DNA from 2 places in the Tistrella bauzanensis genome. Region 1 is predicted to be linked to the other one. Evidence: riboswitches for the same ligand, from Rfam matches in the RefSeq annotation. Region 1 holds a riboswitch; the other holds the start of a gene.

Region 1 (7,181 bases):
ATTGATGCCGGTGCTGAGGTCGATCCAGGGCCGTGGTGCATGCGGATAGCGGACCATCATCCGCGTCAGACCGCCGCCATGATCCCGCTCCGCCGGTCCCGTCCCGGTCATGGCCGCACCGGCCGGGCGGCGGCGGCGAACAGCGCCTCGATGTCCAGGTTGGCTTCCAGATGGTCGGCCAGGGCATCCAGCGCCTGATCCACCGAGCGCTGATAGTCGACCGGCGCCGGGCGCCGGCCGGTCAGTGCCTCGATCAATGCCGCGCGATAGCCATCGGCGCCGAACAGCCCGTGCAGATAGCAGCCGGTCACCCGCCCGTCATGGCCCACCGCACCATCGGCGCGCTCCGCCACGCCCGGTTGCCCGGCCAGCATCAGCATCGGCCGCGCGCAATCGGGGCCGGTGGTGACGCCGATATGCATCTCATAGCCATGGACGGCGGCCCCCGTGATCCTGTCGGTGCCTGTCGCCTCAATCAGCGACTTATCGCCACCCAGCCGGGTGTGGATGTCGAGCAGGCCCAGCCCCGCGACATGGCCGGGCTCGCCCTCGATGCCCTCAGGGTCGGATATGCTGCGCCCCAGCATCTGATAGCCACCGCAGATGCCGATCACCCGTCCGCCGCGCCGGACATGGGCGGCCAGATCGATATCCCAGCCCTGGGCGCGGAAGAAGGCCAGATCGCCGATGGTCGCCTTGCTGCCCGGCAGGATGATCAGATCGGCGACCGGCAGCGGCTGGCCGGGCGGCACCATGGTCAGGGCCACCTGTGGCTCCAGCTTCAGCGGGTCCAGATCGTCGAAATTGGCGATGCGCGACAGCATCGGCACGGCGATCTTCAGGCCCCCGGGGCCGGGGCCGCCTGGCATGTCCAGGGCGACCGCATCCTCGGCCGGCAGCCGCGCCGCCGCCGGCAGCCAGGGGACGACACCGAAAGCCGTCCAGCCGGTGCGGCGCCGGATCTCGTCGAGCCCGCCATCGAACAGGCGAACATCGCCCCGGAACCGGTTGATGATAAAGCCTTTGATCAGCGCGCGCTCATCGGGTGGCAACAGCATGTGGCTGCCGACCATCTGGGCGATCACCCCGCCGCGGTCGATATCTCCGGCCAGAACCACGGGCGCCTGCACGGCGGTGGCGAAGCCCATATTGGCGATATCGCCGGCACGGAGATTGACCTCCGACACCGATCCCGCACCCTCGATCAATACCAGATCGGCCTGATCGGTCAGGATATGGAAGCTCTCCAGAACCCTGGGCATCAGGCGGTCGCGCCAGCCGCGGTATTCGGCGGCGCGCGCCGTGCCGGCCATCCGGCCCTGAACCACGACCTGCGCGCCGATATCGGTCTGCGGTTTCAGCAGCACCGGGTTCATGTGCACGCTCAACGCAGCACCGCAGGCGCGGGCCTGAAGTGCCTGCGCCCGGCCGATTTCCCCGCCATCGGCGGTTACGGCGGCATTGTTGGACATGTTCTGCGGCTTGAACGGCCGCACCGTCAGCCCGCGCCGGCGGGCGATGCGGGCAAGGCCTGCAACCAGCAGCGATTTGCCGACATCGGAACCAGTGCCCATCACCATCAGGCAGCGCGCGGTGGCCATGATTGTAGCCCTCCTGACCGGCGGTCTCAGAATGTGGCCCGCAGGCCCAGATAGACGCTGCGACCAGGGGTGGCATAGCCATCCACTTCCTGATAGTCGACGTCGAAGACATTGTCGAGCCGCGCGAAGGCGGTCAGGCTGTCGGTCAACCGCTGGTCGCCATTTAGCCCCAGCACCGTATAGCGACGGATCCTGGTGGGCCGGCTGGCGGAATTCTGCTGTGCGCCGACATGGGTCACCTCGGCGCCGATCCGGCTGCCATCCCATGGATAGAGATCGGCGGCGGCGAACAGGCTGTGGCGCGGCCGGCGCGGCAGCTGCCCGCCGGTATCGAGGTCGGTCGTCTCCAGATAGGTATAAGCGGCCTGAAGCGACAACAGGTCTGCCGGCGTGGCCCTGGCCGACAGCTCGACGCCTTCGGTGCGGGCGCGGGCGGTGTTGCGATAGCGGCTGGCGGCGCTGTCGAAGCTCAGCATGTTGCGGATATCGTTGCGGAACCAGGTGGCGCCCAGGGTCAGGCGTTCTTCCAGGAAACTTTGTTCGATACCAAGGTCATAGCCGCGGCTCTTCTCGACATCAAGCGACGCGTCGCCATAGGTCGGGTGATAAAGCTGGTATAGCGACGGTGCCTTGGTGCCGGTGCCCAGGCTGCCGCGCAGGGTGGTGCCGGTGCCTGGAATCACCCAGGCGCCGGTGAACCGCCAGGTGGTGCTGGCGCCGAAGGCGTCGTGATCGTCGCGCCTGAGGCCGGCGGTCAGATACACCTGATCCCATAAGCCGGCCTGATACTGGCCGAAGATCGCGGTGGTCGTGGCATCGGCCTTCAGCGTGGTGGTGACCGGATCGCCCAATGCGCGGGCATCGCGGATGGTGGCGCGTTCGGTCTCGGTGCCAAGGCCGAGTGTCAGGATGTCGTCGTGATCGTCGACCATGATATCGGTCTGGGTCTCGATACCCTGGCGCACGCCATCGAATTCGGTGCGGGCCTGAAAACGCGACAGGGGGTTGTTCGACTCCCGATCGAGCCGCGCGCCCGACAGCGTCGTCCGGTTCTCCACCCGGCCATCGGCCAGGGTGGCGATCGCGGTCAGCCGCCCGCTATAGCTCAGGGCATCATTGGTACCCGGCGCTTCGGGGTTGCTCGACGGGTCGAAATCGGCGCTGGTCCGCGCTGCCGTGCCCGTGGCTTCCAGCGCCAGCACGTCGCTGAGCGTCACGCCCCCGGACAGGCCGATCTGGGTGCCGGTGAACCCGTCATCCTCTCGGCCGCCTTCCAGCCGCGAAAAGCCCTCGGTCCGGAAATCGACCGCGGATATCGCCGCGTCCCAGCCGGCACCGGCCGCGCGCAGGGCGGTGCTGACCCGCTGGCTGCGATAGGCGCCGGCCTCGACCGAGGCATCGCCCTCCACCCCATGCCCGCCATCCCTCAGGCCGCGACGGGTGATGATATTGACCACGCCACCAATGGCATCCGCGCCATAAAGGGCGCTTTGCGGACCGCGCAGCACCTCGATACGGTCGACATCGTCGGCGAGCAGCCGGCCCAGATCGAAGCCGCCACTGGCGCTGGCGGGATCGTTCACCTCGACGCCGTCGATCAGGATCTTGGTCTGGCTGTCATCGGTGCCGCGCAGCCTGAGATTGGTGGCGGAGCCGGGGCCGCCGGTGCGGCTGAAGCTCACCCCCGGCGCCCGGCGCAGGGCATCGACCACGAACACCGTGCCCGCCTGCCGCAAGCTGTCGCCCTCGATGACGGTCACGGCGCTGCCGATGCGATCCGGATCCACGGCCGTCCGGGTGGCGCTGACCACAAGCGGCGACAAGGGCTCGTCGGCCCGGGCCGGTGCGATGGCAAGCTGGCCCTGAAGAATGGCAAGCGCGCCGCCGGCGACGAGCCGGGCTGCGGTCGAGGGCCAGACTGCGGTTGAGGGCCGGGCTGCGGTCGAGGGCCGGGCGGTGACATGGATAGGACGATAGCGCCTGGAGGTGTGCATCGAGCGGTCCCGCAATGACGATGGCCAAAGCGCATCGACGCGGCTGGCGGCTCTTTGCAGACAAAAGATGCCGCCGCTCCACCGGTCAGACCCGTCCGGTGGTCGCCTCGATACGCGGGTGGCTGACGGCAGGTCTCCTGGCTCGCGGGTCCATGCGCCGCCCGGCCTTCCCGGCAACCCATGGTCACCAGTGGCATGATCGGGTGGTGCTCTCCGCCTACAGTTGCGGGTACAGCCGCGGCATTGGCGGGGGCTGGCCCCGCCGCACCGCATTCCCTCTTCATCCGCTCACAGACAGAACCTGTGCGCGAAACCGTCGCCGCGCACCATAGACACAGCATCCACCGCCGACAAGGGCCATCCATCGGCCGGTGGAACGCAGCACCGGCAGCGGCCAAAAAAATGGCGTCGCACCATCGGGATGCGACGCCAGGCCTTCAGGGCCCAAGTCTCAGGGAGAGAGCAAGTCTCAGGGAGAGAGAGAGTGGGTATTCCAGGGAAACGCGGGTCGTTCAGGCTGGAGACGGAGTATCAGCCGGCGGGGGCCGGGGCGGTGGTGGTCATCGGCTGGGCGGCACCGGCCTCGGCGTCGCTCTTGACCGCTTCTGCCGATTTGAAGGCCGGCATCTGCTCAAGCTGTTCCGGCGTCATCGAGGCGACAAGAACCTGTTCGCCCGGTTCCGCGGTCAGCTGATCCCAGGGCACCATCACTTCCTTGGTGCCGAAGCCCAGCAGGCCGCCATATCCCAGAACGGCGTGGGTGATCTGGCCATTGGGATCGAAGATCAGACCGCGAAGCGTGGCGACTTCCTCGCCATCCGGCGTGCGGACGACAGCGTCACTCGACAGCAGTGTGTTGGCCGGCTGCGGCTCCGGCGGCGCCTCGGCGGTATCCTCGGCGCCCGCGGGCGGGGTGGTGGCGGCGGGTGCGCCGGCGGCCGGGGCCTGGTTCATCGTGTCGGCTGAACCGCCCGCCGGCGCCTCGGTGGTGGTGCCGGCACCGGGGGTTGTCGCCTGGGCCAGCGCGCTGCCTGCGGCAAGCGGAACGGCACCAAGGCCAAGAATGATCGCGAGAGCCGAGGTGGTGCTGCGCATGGACTTCAGCATGGGGGGTCTCCTGTGTTCAGCGATCCGGCAAGCTCTCTTGCCTTCCCCTAAGACTTAAGATCTTCCATTATGATTGTGAATGGCAAAGGCTGTGGCATAATCATGAGGCATTTTGCCAGTGAATATTGAGGCATGTCTCAAGTTGTGTCGCTATGATGTCCTGGCATGAAAGATAAGCGCAGTTGCGGCCACAGCGATTGCATCGGGCAACAACCTGTGTCGTCCGCATGTCGCAGCGGTGCTTGACGGCGACCGGCACCCGGCGCAGGCTCCGCGTCAGAGGTAACGACGGCGACCGCACAGGTCCAAACATGGCCATGGCCCGTCTGGTTCCCACGTGGTGAGGAGAGCTGCCGCATGCGTATGGACATTCTGGGTCTGGCCGGTGCCGCCGTGATCGCGGTCGGCATCGCCGCCGGCGGCTGGCTGGTGGGCCAGGGCGTGGTCGAGGCGCGGCTGGGCAATCGCACCGTTTCGGTCAAGGGCCTGTCCGAACGCGAGGTCAAGGCCGATCTGGCGGTGTGGTCGCTGCGCTATGTGGCGTCGGGCAATGATCTGACTGAGGTTCTGCGTGAACTGCGCGGCGCAACCGAATCTGTCACCAGCTTTTTTACCGATGCCGGCCTGCCGGCCGAGAACATCGAGATGTTGAGCCTGGACGTCACCGACCAGAATGCGCAGCTCTATCGCTCCGGCCCGGTCGAGGTGCGCTATATCGTGGCGCAGACGGTGGCCGTGCGCACCACCGAGGTCGACAAGGTCGAGGCCGCGTCGCAGAAGGTGGGGGCACTGGTCGAGGCGGGGGTGGTGTTGTCGAACGAGATGGGCGCCTTTGGCAGCGGCCCGTCTTTCGTCTTCACCAAACTGAACGACCTGAAACCCGAGATGATCGCCGAGGCCACCGCCAATGCGCGTGACGGCGCCGCCCAGTTCGCCACCGACAGCGGCAGCCGGGTGGGCGCGATCCGCAATGCCTCGCAGGGGCTGTTCCAGATCCTGCCGGCGACCGATATTCCGAACATGCCGGAAAGCCGCCAGATCACCAAGACGGTGCGGGTGGTGAGCACCATCGATTTCTTCCTGGAAGACTGACCATACAGTGACGGCGCCTGATACCGATGCGCCCCTGCCGGCGCGGATCGCCCATGCGATCGCGGCATTGCCGGTGGCCGGGCTCGCGCCCGCCATCCGGTCGGAACTCGCGGCCGGACGTGACCTCGTCATCGAGGCCCCGCCCGGCGCCGGCAAGACCACGGCCGTGCCGCTGATGCTGCTGGATGCCCCTTGGGCTGCCGGCGGCCGCATTCTGATGCTGGAACCCCGGCGTCTGGCCGCGCGGGCCTCGGCCGCCCGCATGGCCGCGATGCTGGGCGAGCCGTTGGGCCAGACCGTGGGCTATCGGGTGCGTCTGGATGCCCGGGTGAGCGCCGCCACCCGGATCGAGGTGGTGACCGAGGGCATCTTCACCCGCCGCATCCAGGGCGATCCCGAACTCGACGGTGTGGCCGCGGTGATCTTCGACGAGATCCATGAACGCAGCCTGGACGGCGATCTGGGGCTTGCGCTCGCGATCGAGGTCAAACAGGCACTGCGGCCGGATCTGCGGATCATCGCCATGTCGGCGACGCTCGACGCCGGCCGGGTCGCGTCCCTGATCGGGGACGCGACCCGGCTGCGCGCCGATGGCCGGATGTTTCCGGTGGTGGTGGTGAACGACGACCGCCGGCCCGAACCGCGCGAGCTTGCCCCTGCCATGGCCGGTGCGGTCCGCCGCATGCTGGCGGCCGAGACCGGCGACATCCTGGCGTTTCTGCCCGGCACGGGGGAGATCGCGCGCACGGCCGATCTGCTGGCCGGGGCGGGTGGCCCCGGCGTCGATATCATGCCGCTTGCCGGCGAGTTGACCGCCGAGGCTCAGGATCTGGCGATCCGCCCGTCGGTGCCCGGCCGGCGCAAGGTGGTGCTGGCGACCGCGATCGCCGAAACCAGCCTGACCATCGACGGCGTGCGGGTGGTGATCGATGGTGGCTACACCCGGCGGCCGCGCTTCGACCCGGCAAGCGGCATGAGCCGGCTTGAGACGCTGCGGGTGTCGCGCGCTGAGGCCGAACAGCGCCGCGGCCGCGCCGGGCGTGTCGCCGAGGGGGTCTGTCTCAGGCTGTGGCCCGAGGCGGAGACCCGGGCACTGCCAGCCTTCGCCGCGCCGCAGATCACGGTCGACGATCCGGCGCCGCTGGCACTGGAGCTGGCGGTCTGGGGCGTGGATCAGACCACAGCCCTGGCCTTCGCCGATCATCCGCCCGCGGCCGCCTGGGCGCAGGCCCGCGACCTGCTGCGACGGCTGGGTGCCCTCGACGCAGAAGGCCGGGTGACCGCCCATGGCCGCGCGATGGCCGGGCTTGGGATGCATCCACGCCTCGCCCATCTGGCGATCGAGGGCGCGCGGCGCGGCGCGGCGCGGGAGGCGGCGGTGCTGGCC
Region 2 (7,181 bases), on a different contig from region 1:
CGGATAACGGACGCCAACGACAAGAACGATAAGACGAAGACACGTCCCCAAAGGGAGGGAGACACGACCCATGCCGACCGGCACCGATGGGCGCGAGGCGGCGCTGCGCGCCCGCCTCGACGCGACACCCACGCCCTATGATCTGCTGGCACAGATCGCTGTCGAGCGTCCGGATCATCCGGCGCTGGATTATCTGCCGGATGCCGCCGGATCGCCCCCGATCACGATCAGCTATGCGGCCCTGGTCCGCGAGATCCGGCAGATGACCGCGGCCTTGCGCGCCGCAGGCGTCGGGCCGGAGGACGGCGTCGCCATCCTGCTGCCCTTCGTGCCGCAGGCGGTGATGGCGCTGATCGCCGCCACGGCGGCCGGTATCGCCTTTCCGATGAACCTGCTGCTGTCAGCCGAGGCACTGACGGCCCAGATGACCCTGGCGCGGGTCCGGGTGGTGGTGACCATGGGGCCGCATCCGGCGCTGGATGTGCATGGCAGGGTGATGGCGGCGGTGGCGGCGGTGCCGACGGTGACCAAGGTTGTCGCGGTGCCGATGGGCGCCGCCAGTCGGCAGGCTGTCAACTGGGTCGACTTCCTGGGTAGCGGTGCGGAGTGTGTGGTCGATCCGGGTCATCCCGACCGGGTGGCGGCCTTCATTCACACCGGCGGCACGACCGGTGCACCGCGGCTGGCGCAGTTGTCGGCCCGCAATCTGGCGGCAGCGACGCTGATGGCGGCGGCCGGCAGTGGCATGATCGCCGAAGACCGGGTGCTCACCGGCCTGCCGCTGTTTCATGTCGGTGGCGCGGTGGATGTGCTGCTGGCGGCCCTGTCGCAGGGCGCCACGGTGATTTTTCCAACCGCGACCGCCATGCGCAACCCGGAGGTGCTCCGCCGGTTCTGGCAGATCGTCGACGAGACCGGCGCCAGTATGATCGGCAGCGTGCCGACCATTCTGGCGGCCATCGCCGACAGCCCGCGCGGGTCCGCGCGCCTCGACCGGCTGCGGGCGATCCTGACCGGCGGTTCGCCGCTGGCGCCCGAACTGGCGGCGCGGGTGGAAAAGATCGCCGCATGCCCGGTCTGCCAGCTCTATGGCATGACCGAGACCGGCGGGATCGTGTCGGTCCAGCCGGCTGACGGCCGGTTCCACGACCATGCCGTGGGCCCGCCGGTGCCGCTGGCGCGTGTGGCGCTGGGCGCGGTCGACGCGGCCCGTCTCCCCGGTGCGCAGGGCGAGGTTCTGGTGGCGGGCCCGCATGTCTTCCAGGGCTATCGCACCGCTGCCGGCACCGTGGATCGCCCGCAGGACGGCTGGCTGCGATCGGGTGATCGGGGCGAGGTGCTGCCATCGGGCGAGCTCCGGATCATCGGCCGGGCCAAGGACGTGATCATCCGCAGCGGTCACAACATCGATCCGGTGGCGATCGAGGCGGTCGCGCATGCCCATCCGGCGGTCGCCCAGGCGGCGGCGGTTGCCATGCCCGACGATTATGCCGGGGAACTGCCGGTGCTTTATGTGATGCCGCGCGCCGGCATGATCTGCTCCGAAGACGACATCGCGGCCTTTATGGCCGCGCACATCGCCGAGCCGCCGGCGCGGCCGCGCCATGTGTTCGTGCTGCCCGACCTGCCCTTGACCCCGCTTGGCAAGATCGCACGCTTTCGCCTGCGTCAGCTCGCGGCCGAACATCGGGTTCGGGCGGCGCTTGGCGAGACCGGAGAGGGCCTCGCGATCCGCTGCGCGGATCCGGCGGCAAAGCGCATCACGATTGACGGCGAGGTGGCACCCGACCGGCTGCGGGCCATCGAGGCGGTGCTGGCCCGGCTTGGCCTTGAACGCGCCCAGGAATGCCAGCCTTGACGACAGGGTGTCCATCTGCACAATATGCAGTGTTCTCGGTTCCTCATATCCACAAAATATGGGGCTAAGAGGGAATTCGGTGCGGTGGGCGGCTCAGAGGTGCTCGCCAAATCCGAAGCTGTCCCCGCAACTGTAGGCGGCGAGCGACCACACGATCTGGTGCCACTGGCATGACGACATGCCGGGAAGGCCTGTGTGGCAGTGGCGACCCGCGAGCCAGGAGACCTGCCGCGAACCTGTTGAAACGTCCCTGGGCGGGGAGTCCCGGCGGGCGCAGGCGGCAGCTCATGCCTTGCCCGGTTGTTCCGGGCCAGGGCTGTGGCCTCATCGCCCTGCGTTCACCCGGAACCGCTCCGCCAGGGCAGATGGGTGAACACCATGTCGTCTGCGGCCTTCGACTTCGACCGTCATGGTCATCTGGTTCCCGTTACCGCGCCGGTCGGGGCCGGGCGGATACGGCATGCGCCGCTGCCGGCCCCGCTGGCACCGGTAACGCTGGCACCGGCACCGCGGCCCTCGGATCTTGCCATCGATCATGGTCGCGACACGCTGCTGACCGATTTCGGCAAGGCGACATTGCGCGACCGCTATCTGATGCCGGGGGAGCGGTATCAGGATCTGTTCGCGCGGGTGGCCTGTGCCTATGGCGACGATATCGACCATGCCCAGCGGATCTATGATGCGATGTCGCGGCTGTGGTTCATGCCGGCGACACCCATCCTGTCCAATGGCGGCACCGCGCGGGGCCTGCCGATTTCGTGCTTCCTGAACGCCGTTCCCGACAGCCTGGACGGTATCGTCCGGACCTGGAACGAGAATGTGGCACTGGCCTCGAATGGCGGCGGCATCGGCACCTATTGGGGTCAGGTCCGGTCGATCGGCGAAACCGTGAAGGGCTGTGGCGAGACGTCGGGCATCATTCCGTTCATTCATGTCATGGACGGCCTGACCCTGGCGATTTCGCAAGGGTCGCTGCGCCGCGGATCGGCGGCGGTCTATCTGGACATTCATCATCCCGAGATCGAGGAATTCCTGGAGATCCGCAAGGCGTCGGGCGATTTCAACCGCAAGGGCCTGAACCTGCATCACGGGATCAACATCACCGATGCCTTCATGGCGGCGGTGAAGACAGGGGATGATGTCGCGCTGCGCAGCCCCTGTGACGGCAGCGAGATCCGGCGGGTGGATGCCCGCCGGCTGTGGCAGCGCATCCTTGAAACCCGGCTTCAGACCGGTGAGCCTTATCTGTTGTTCATCGACACGGTCAACCGGGCGCTGCCGTGCCACCAGCGGATGCTGGGGCTGGATGTGTCGACCTCGAACCTGTGCAGCGAGATCACCCTGCCCACCGGCCTGGATCATCACGACCGGGAGCGCACCGCGGTCTGCTGCCTCGCCTCGTTGAACATCGAGACCTGGGACGCATGGAATGAGGCGCCGGGCTTCGTCGAGGATGTGATGCGCTTCCTCGACAATGTGCTGACCAGCTTCATCGAGACCGCGCCCGACAGCATGGCCCGCGCGCGCTATTCAGCGATGCGCGAACGCTCGGTCGGGCTGGGCGTGATGGGCTTTCACGCCTTTCTTCAGGCGCGAGGCATTCCGTTCGAAAGCGCCATGGCCAAGGCGTGGAATCTCGCCATCTTCCGCAAGCTGCGGCGCGAGGCCGACCGGGCATCGGTGTTCCTGGCTGGCGAGCGCGGCCCCTGTCCCGACGCGGCCGAAGCCGGCATGCAGGCGCGGTTCAGCCACAAACTCGCCATCGCGCCCACAGCATCGATCAGCATCATCTGTGGTGGCACCAGCGCCTGCATCGAGCCGATCCCCGCCAATATCTACACCCACAAGACCCTGTCGGGCGCGATATCGGTGCGCAATCCGCATCTTGTCCGGCTGCTGGCCGCCAAGGGGCTGGATAGGCCGGCGGTCTGGCAGTCTATTCTGGGTCATGAGGGATCGGTGCAGCATCTGAATGCGTTGACCGCAGAGGAAAAGGCAGTGTTCCGCACCGCCTTCGAGATCGATCAACGCTGGATCATCGATTTCGCCGCCGACCGCGCGCCATTCATCTGCCAGAGCCAGTCACTGAACCTGTATCTGCCGGCCGATATCGATAAATGGGATCTGCATATGCTGCACTGGACCGCCTGGGAGCGGGGGGTGAAGAGCCTGTATTACTGCCGGTCGCGGGCGTTGCAGCGCGCGGGCTTCGCGGGAGATGCCGACAGCATGGCGACCAGCGGAACGGATGCCGTGTCGACCTCCGCGGCACGTGTCGCGCCGACCGATTATGAGGAATGCCTTGCATGTCAGTGACGATCCGCACCCATGGCCTTGCCGGCATCCCGGGCACGCTCGATCCAATGACCCTGATCGGCACTGGTCGCGTCGGCTTGCTGACCGCGACCGGCAGCTATGACGTCGACCGCTACCCTTGGGCCTATGGCTTCTGGAAGCGCCAGCAGCAGGCCCATTGGATGGGCGAGGAAGTACCGCTTGGCGGTGATATCAAGGATTGGCATTCCGACCGGGTCAGCGATGCCGAACGCCAGTTGCTCACCCAGATCTTCCGCTTCTTCACCCAGTCGGATATCGAGGTTGGTGACAATTATCTGAAGCGCTATATCCCGCTGTTCCAGCCGCTGGAGATCCAGATGATGATGGCGGCGTTCTCGAACATGGAAACCGTGCATATCGATGCCTATGCCCTGCTGTTGAAGACGCTGGGCATGCCACAGGCTGAATTCGAGGCCTTCCGCAGCTATGGCGATATGCGCGCCAAGGCCGATTACATGCACAGTTTCGGCACGGGCACGGTTGCGGATGTGGCGCGGACGCTGGCGATGTTCGGTGCCTTCACCGAGGGCATGGCGCTGTTCGCCAGTTTCGCGATGCTGCTGAACTTTCCGCGCCACAACAAGATGAACGGCATGGGCCAGATCGTGAGCTGGTCGGTGCGCGATGAAAGCCTGCATTGCGCCGGCATCATCCGCCTGTTTCATGAATGGCATCGCGAGACCGGCGCCGTGACCGCATCGGTCCGCGATGACATCATCGATCTGGCCCGCACCATGGTGTCGCTGGAAGACCGGTTCATCGATCTGGCCTTCGAACTGGGGCCGGTGCACGGTATGACGCCGGCCGATATCAAGGCCTATATCCGCTATATCGCCGACTGGCGGCTGACCCAGCTTGGCCTGCGGCCGGTTCATGGCTGTTATTCCGACGTCGAGGATGGCGCACGACCGCTGGTGCCGCATCCGTTGCCCTGGCTGGTCGAAATTCTGAACGGCGTTGAGCACGCCAATTTCTTCGAGCAGCGCGCGACCGAATATTCCAAGGCCGCCAGCCGGGGCGACTGGGATGGCCCGGCCGGTGTCTGGGCGCAGTTCGACCGCAGACACCGCTCGGCAACCTGACGCTGAACGCGCCTGATCAGACGGCTTCAAGAATGGTCGCGATGCCCTGGCCGCCGCCGATGCACTGGGTGGCGAGGGCATAGCGGCCGCCGATGCGCTTCAGCAACTGCGCGGCCTTGCCGGTGATCCGGGCACCGGTGGCGCCCAGCGGATGGCCGATGGCGATGGCGCCACCGTCGATGTTCACGATCGCCTCCGGTATCTCAAGCTCCCGGATGCAGGCCAGCGCCTGACTGCCGAAGGCCTCGTTGATTTCGACCACGTCGATATCGGCGATGGTCAGGCCCGCGCGGGCAAGTGCCTTGCGCGTGGCCGGCACCGGCCCGATGCCCATGATTTCCCGCGGACAGCCGGCAATGGCGGTGGCGCGCACCCGCGCCAGGATCGACAGGTTGTGGCGGATGGCGAAGGCTTCCGACGTCACCAGCACGGCGGCGGCACCATCGGTGAGTGGCGATGCGGTGCCGGCGGTGACGGTGCCGTCGGGCCGGAAGGCGGGCTTCAATCCGGCCAGAGCCTCCAGCGTCGTCTGAGGCCTGAGGCAGCCATCGCTGTCGATGACCGCGCCATCAGGTGTGGTCACCGGCACGATTTCATCGGCCAGCCGACCATCGGCACGGGCGGCAGCCGCCTTCCGCTGCGAGGCGAGCGCCAGCTTCTCCTGATCGCTGCGCACCACATGATACTGCGTCGCGACATTCTCCGCCGTCTCACCCATGGTGATATGGGCATCGACAATGAGGTCGGCATCTGGCCGAGAGGGGCTGCGGAAGCGCGGATTGGGGTTGTGATTGAAGCCGCCCTGGGGCACGCGGCTCATCGATTCCACCCCGGCGCAGATGAAGGCCTCGCCGGCGCCGGTCGCGATCTGGCCATGGGCGATATGGACCGCCGACATCGACGATCCGCAGAACCGGTTCACGGTCATGCCGCCGATCGATTGAGGCAGGCCGGCCAGCAGCAGGGCGACACGGGCGACGTTGTCGCCCTGTTCAGCCTCGGGATAGGCGCAGCCCATGATCACATCCTCGATCAGCGCCGGGTCCAGCTCCGCACGCTCGACCAGTGCGCGAATGGTGGTGGCTGCCAGATCATCCGGGCGGACCCCGGCCAGGGCGCCCTTGCGGGCGAAATGAAACGGCGTGCGGACATAGCCGGCGATGACGGTGCTGGTCATGGGGAAGACCTGTCCTTTGCGTCAGGGGAACGGTTGGCGTCAGGGGAGGGGCGGTGCCACGTCGGCATGCGCCATTTGTGTTGCCATGACCGATTATATGATGATTATCATATATAACGTCAATGACCATCAGAAGAGGCGACCCTGCCGATGTCCACCCAGCCCTCCACCCTGGCAGACCCCGATGCCTCCACGACGCCAGCCCGGCGCCCGACCCCGCGCCAGTTGGCCCGCGCTCTCATCACCCCCGACCGCCGCCGGGCACGCCCGGCGCGGCAGATGCCGATGCCCGACAGCCTGACCGAGATCGATGTGGCGGGAACCGGCATGCTGATCCGCCAATGGGCACCGGCCGATGGTGCAACGCCCACCGGATCGAGCATGGTTCTGGTCCATGGCTGGGAAGGCAGCCATGCCGACATGGCGGGCTTCGTGGCACCGTTGCAGGCCAAAGGTTTCACGGTTCTCGCACCTGATCTGCCGGCCCATGGCGGGTCGGGTGGCAGCACCGCGACCATTCCGCAACTGGCCATGGCGGTGGCGGCGACAGTTGCCCATGCGGCGCGTCATGCCGGGGCGGTGCAGGGTCTCATCGCCCATTCCATCGGCTGCGCGGCCACGGCTGTGGCATTGCTGGACGGTGCGGATGTCGCACGGGTGGCGCTGGTGTCGTCGCCGGTCCGCTATCTCGACGGGGCCCGGGCCGCGGCGGCGCGCTTCGCGTATG

Evidence for each region. Region 1 has a riboswitch for cobalamin ahead of IEW15_RS12910 (TonB-dependent receptor plug domain-containing protein). Riboswitches for the same ligand answer to the same signal wherever they lie in the genome.
Region 2: linked by a shared signal. The riboswitch ahead of IEW15_RS21955 (ribonucleoside-diphosphate reductase subunit alpha) and the one ahead of IEW15_RS12910 (TonB-dependent receptor plug domain-containing protein) in region 1 are both predicted to bind cobalamin.

What each region holds. Positions count from the first base shown of each region.
Region 1 is NZ_BMDZ01000029.1:18,916-26,096, reverse strand. It holds gene cobD (threonine-phosphate decarboxylase CobD) at 1-111, opposite strand, end outside; gene IEW15_RS12915 (cobyric acid synthase) at 108-1,601, opposite strand; gene IEW15_RS12910 (TonB-dependent receptor plug domain-containing protein) at 1,628-3,595, opposite strand; cobalamin riboswitch at 3,706-3,928, opposite strand; gene IEW15_RS12905 (PRC-barrel domain-containing protein) at 4,127-4,702, opposite strand; gene IEW15_RS12900 (SIMPL domain-containing protein) at 5,060-5,794, shown strand; gene hrpB (ATP-dependent helicase HrpB) at 5,802-7,181, shown strand, end outside.
Region 2 is NZ_BMDZ01000078.1:10,983-18,163, forward strand. It holds gene IEW15_RS21950 (AMP-binding protein) at 71-1,858, shown strand; cobalamin riboswitch at 1,878-2,104, shown strand; gene IEW15_RS21955 (ribonucleoside-diphosphate reductase subunit alpha) at 2,237-4,174, shown strand; gene IEW15_RS21960 (ribonucleotide-diphosphate reductase subunit beta) at 4,165-5,277, shown strand; gene IEW15_RS21965 (thiolase family protein) at 5,294-6,454, opposite strand; gene IEW15_RS21970 (alpha/beta fold hydrolase) at 6,605-7,181, shown strand, end outside.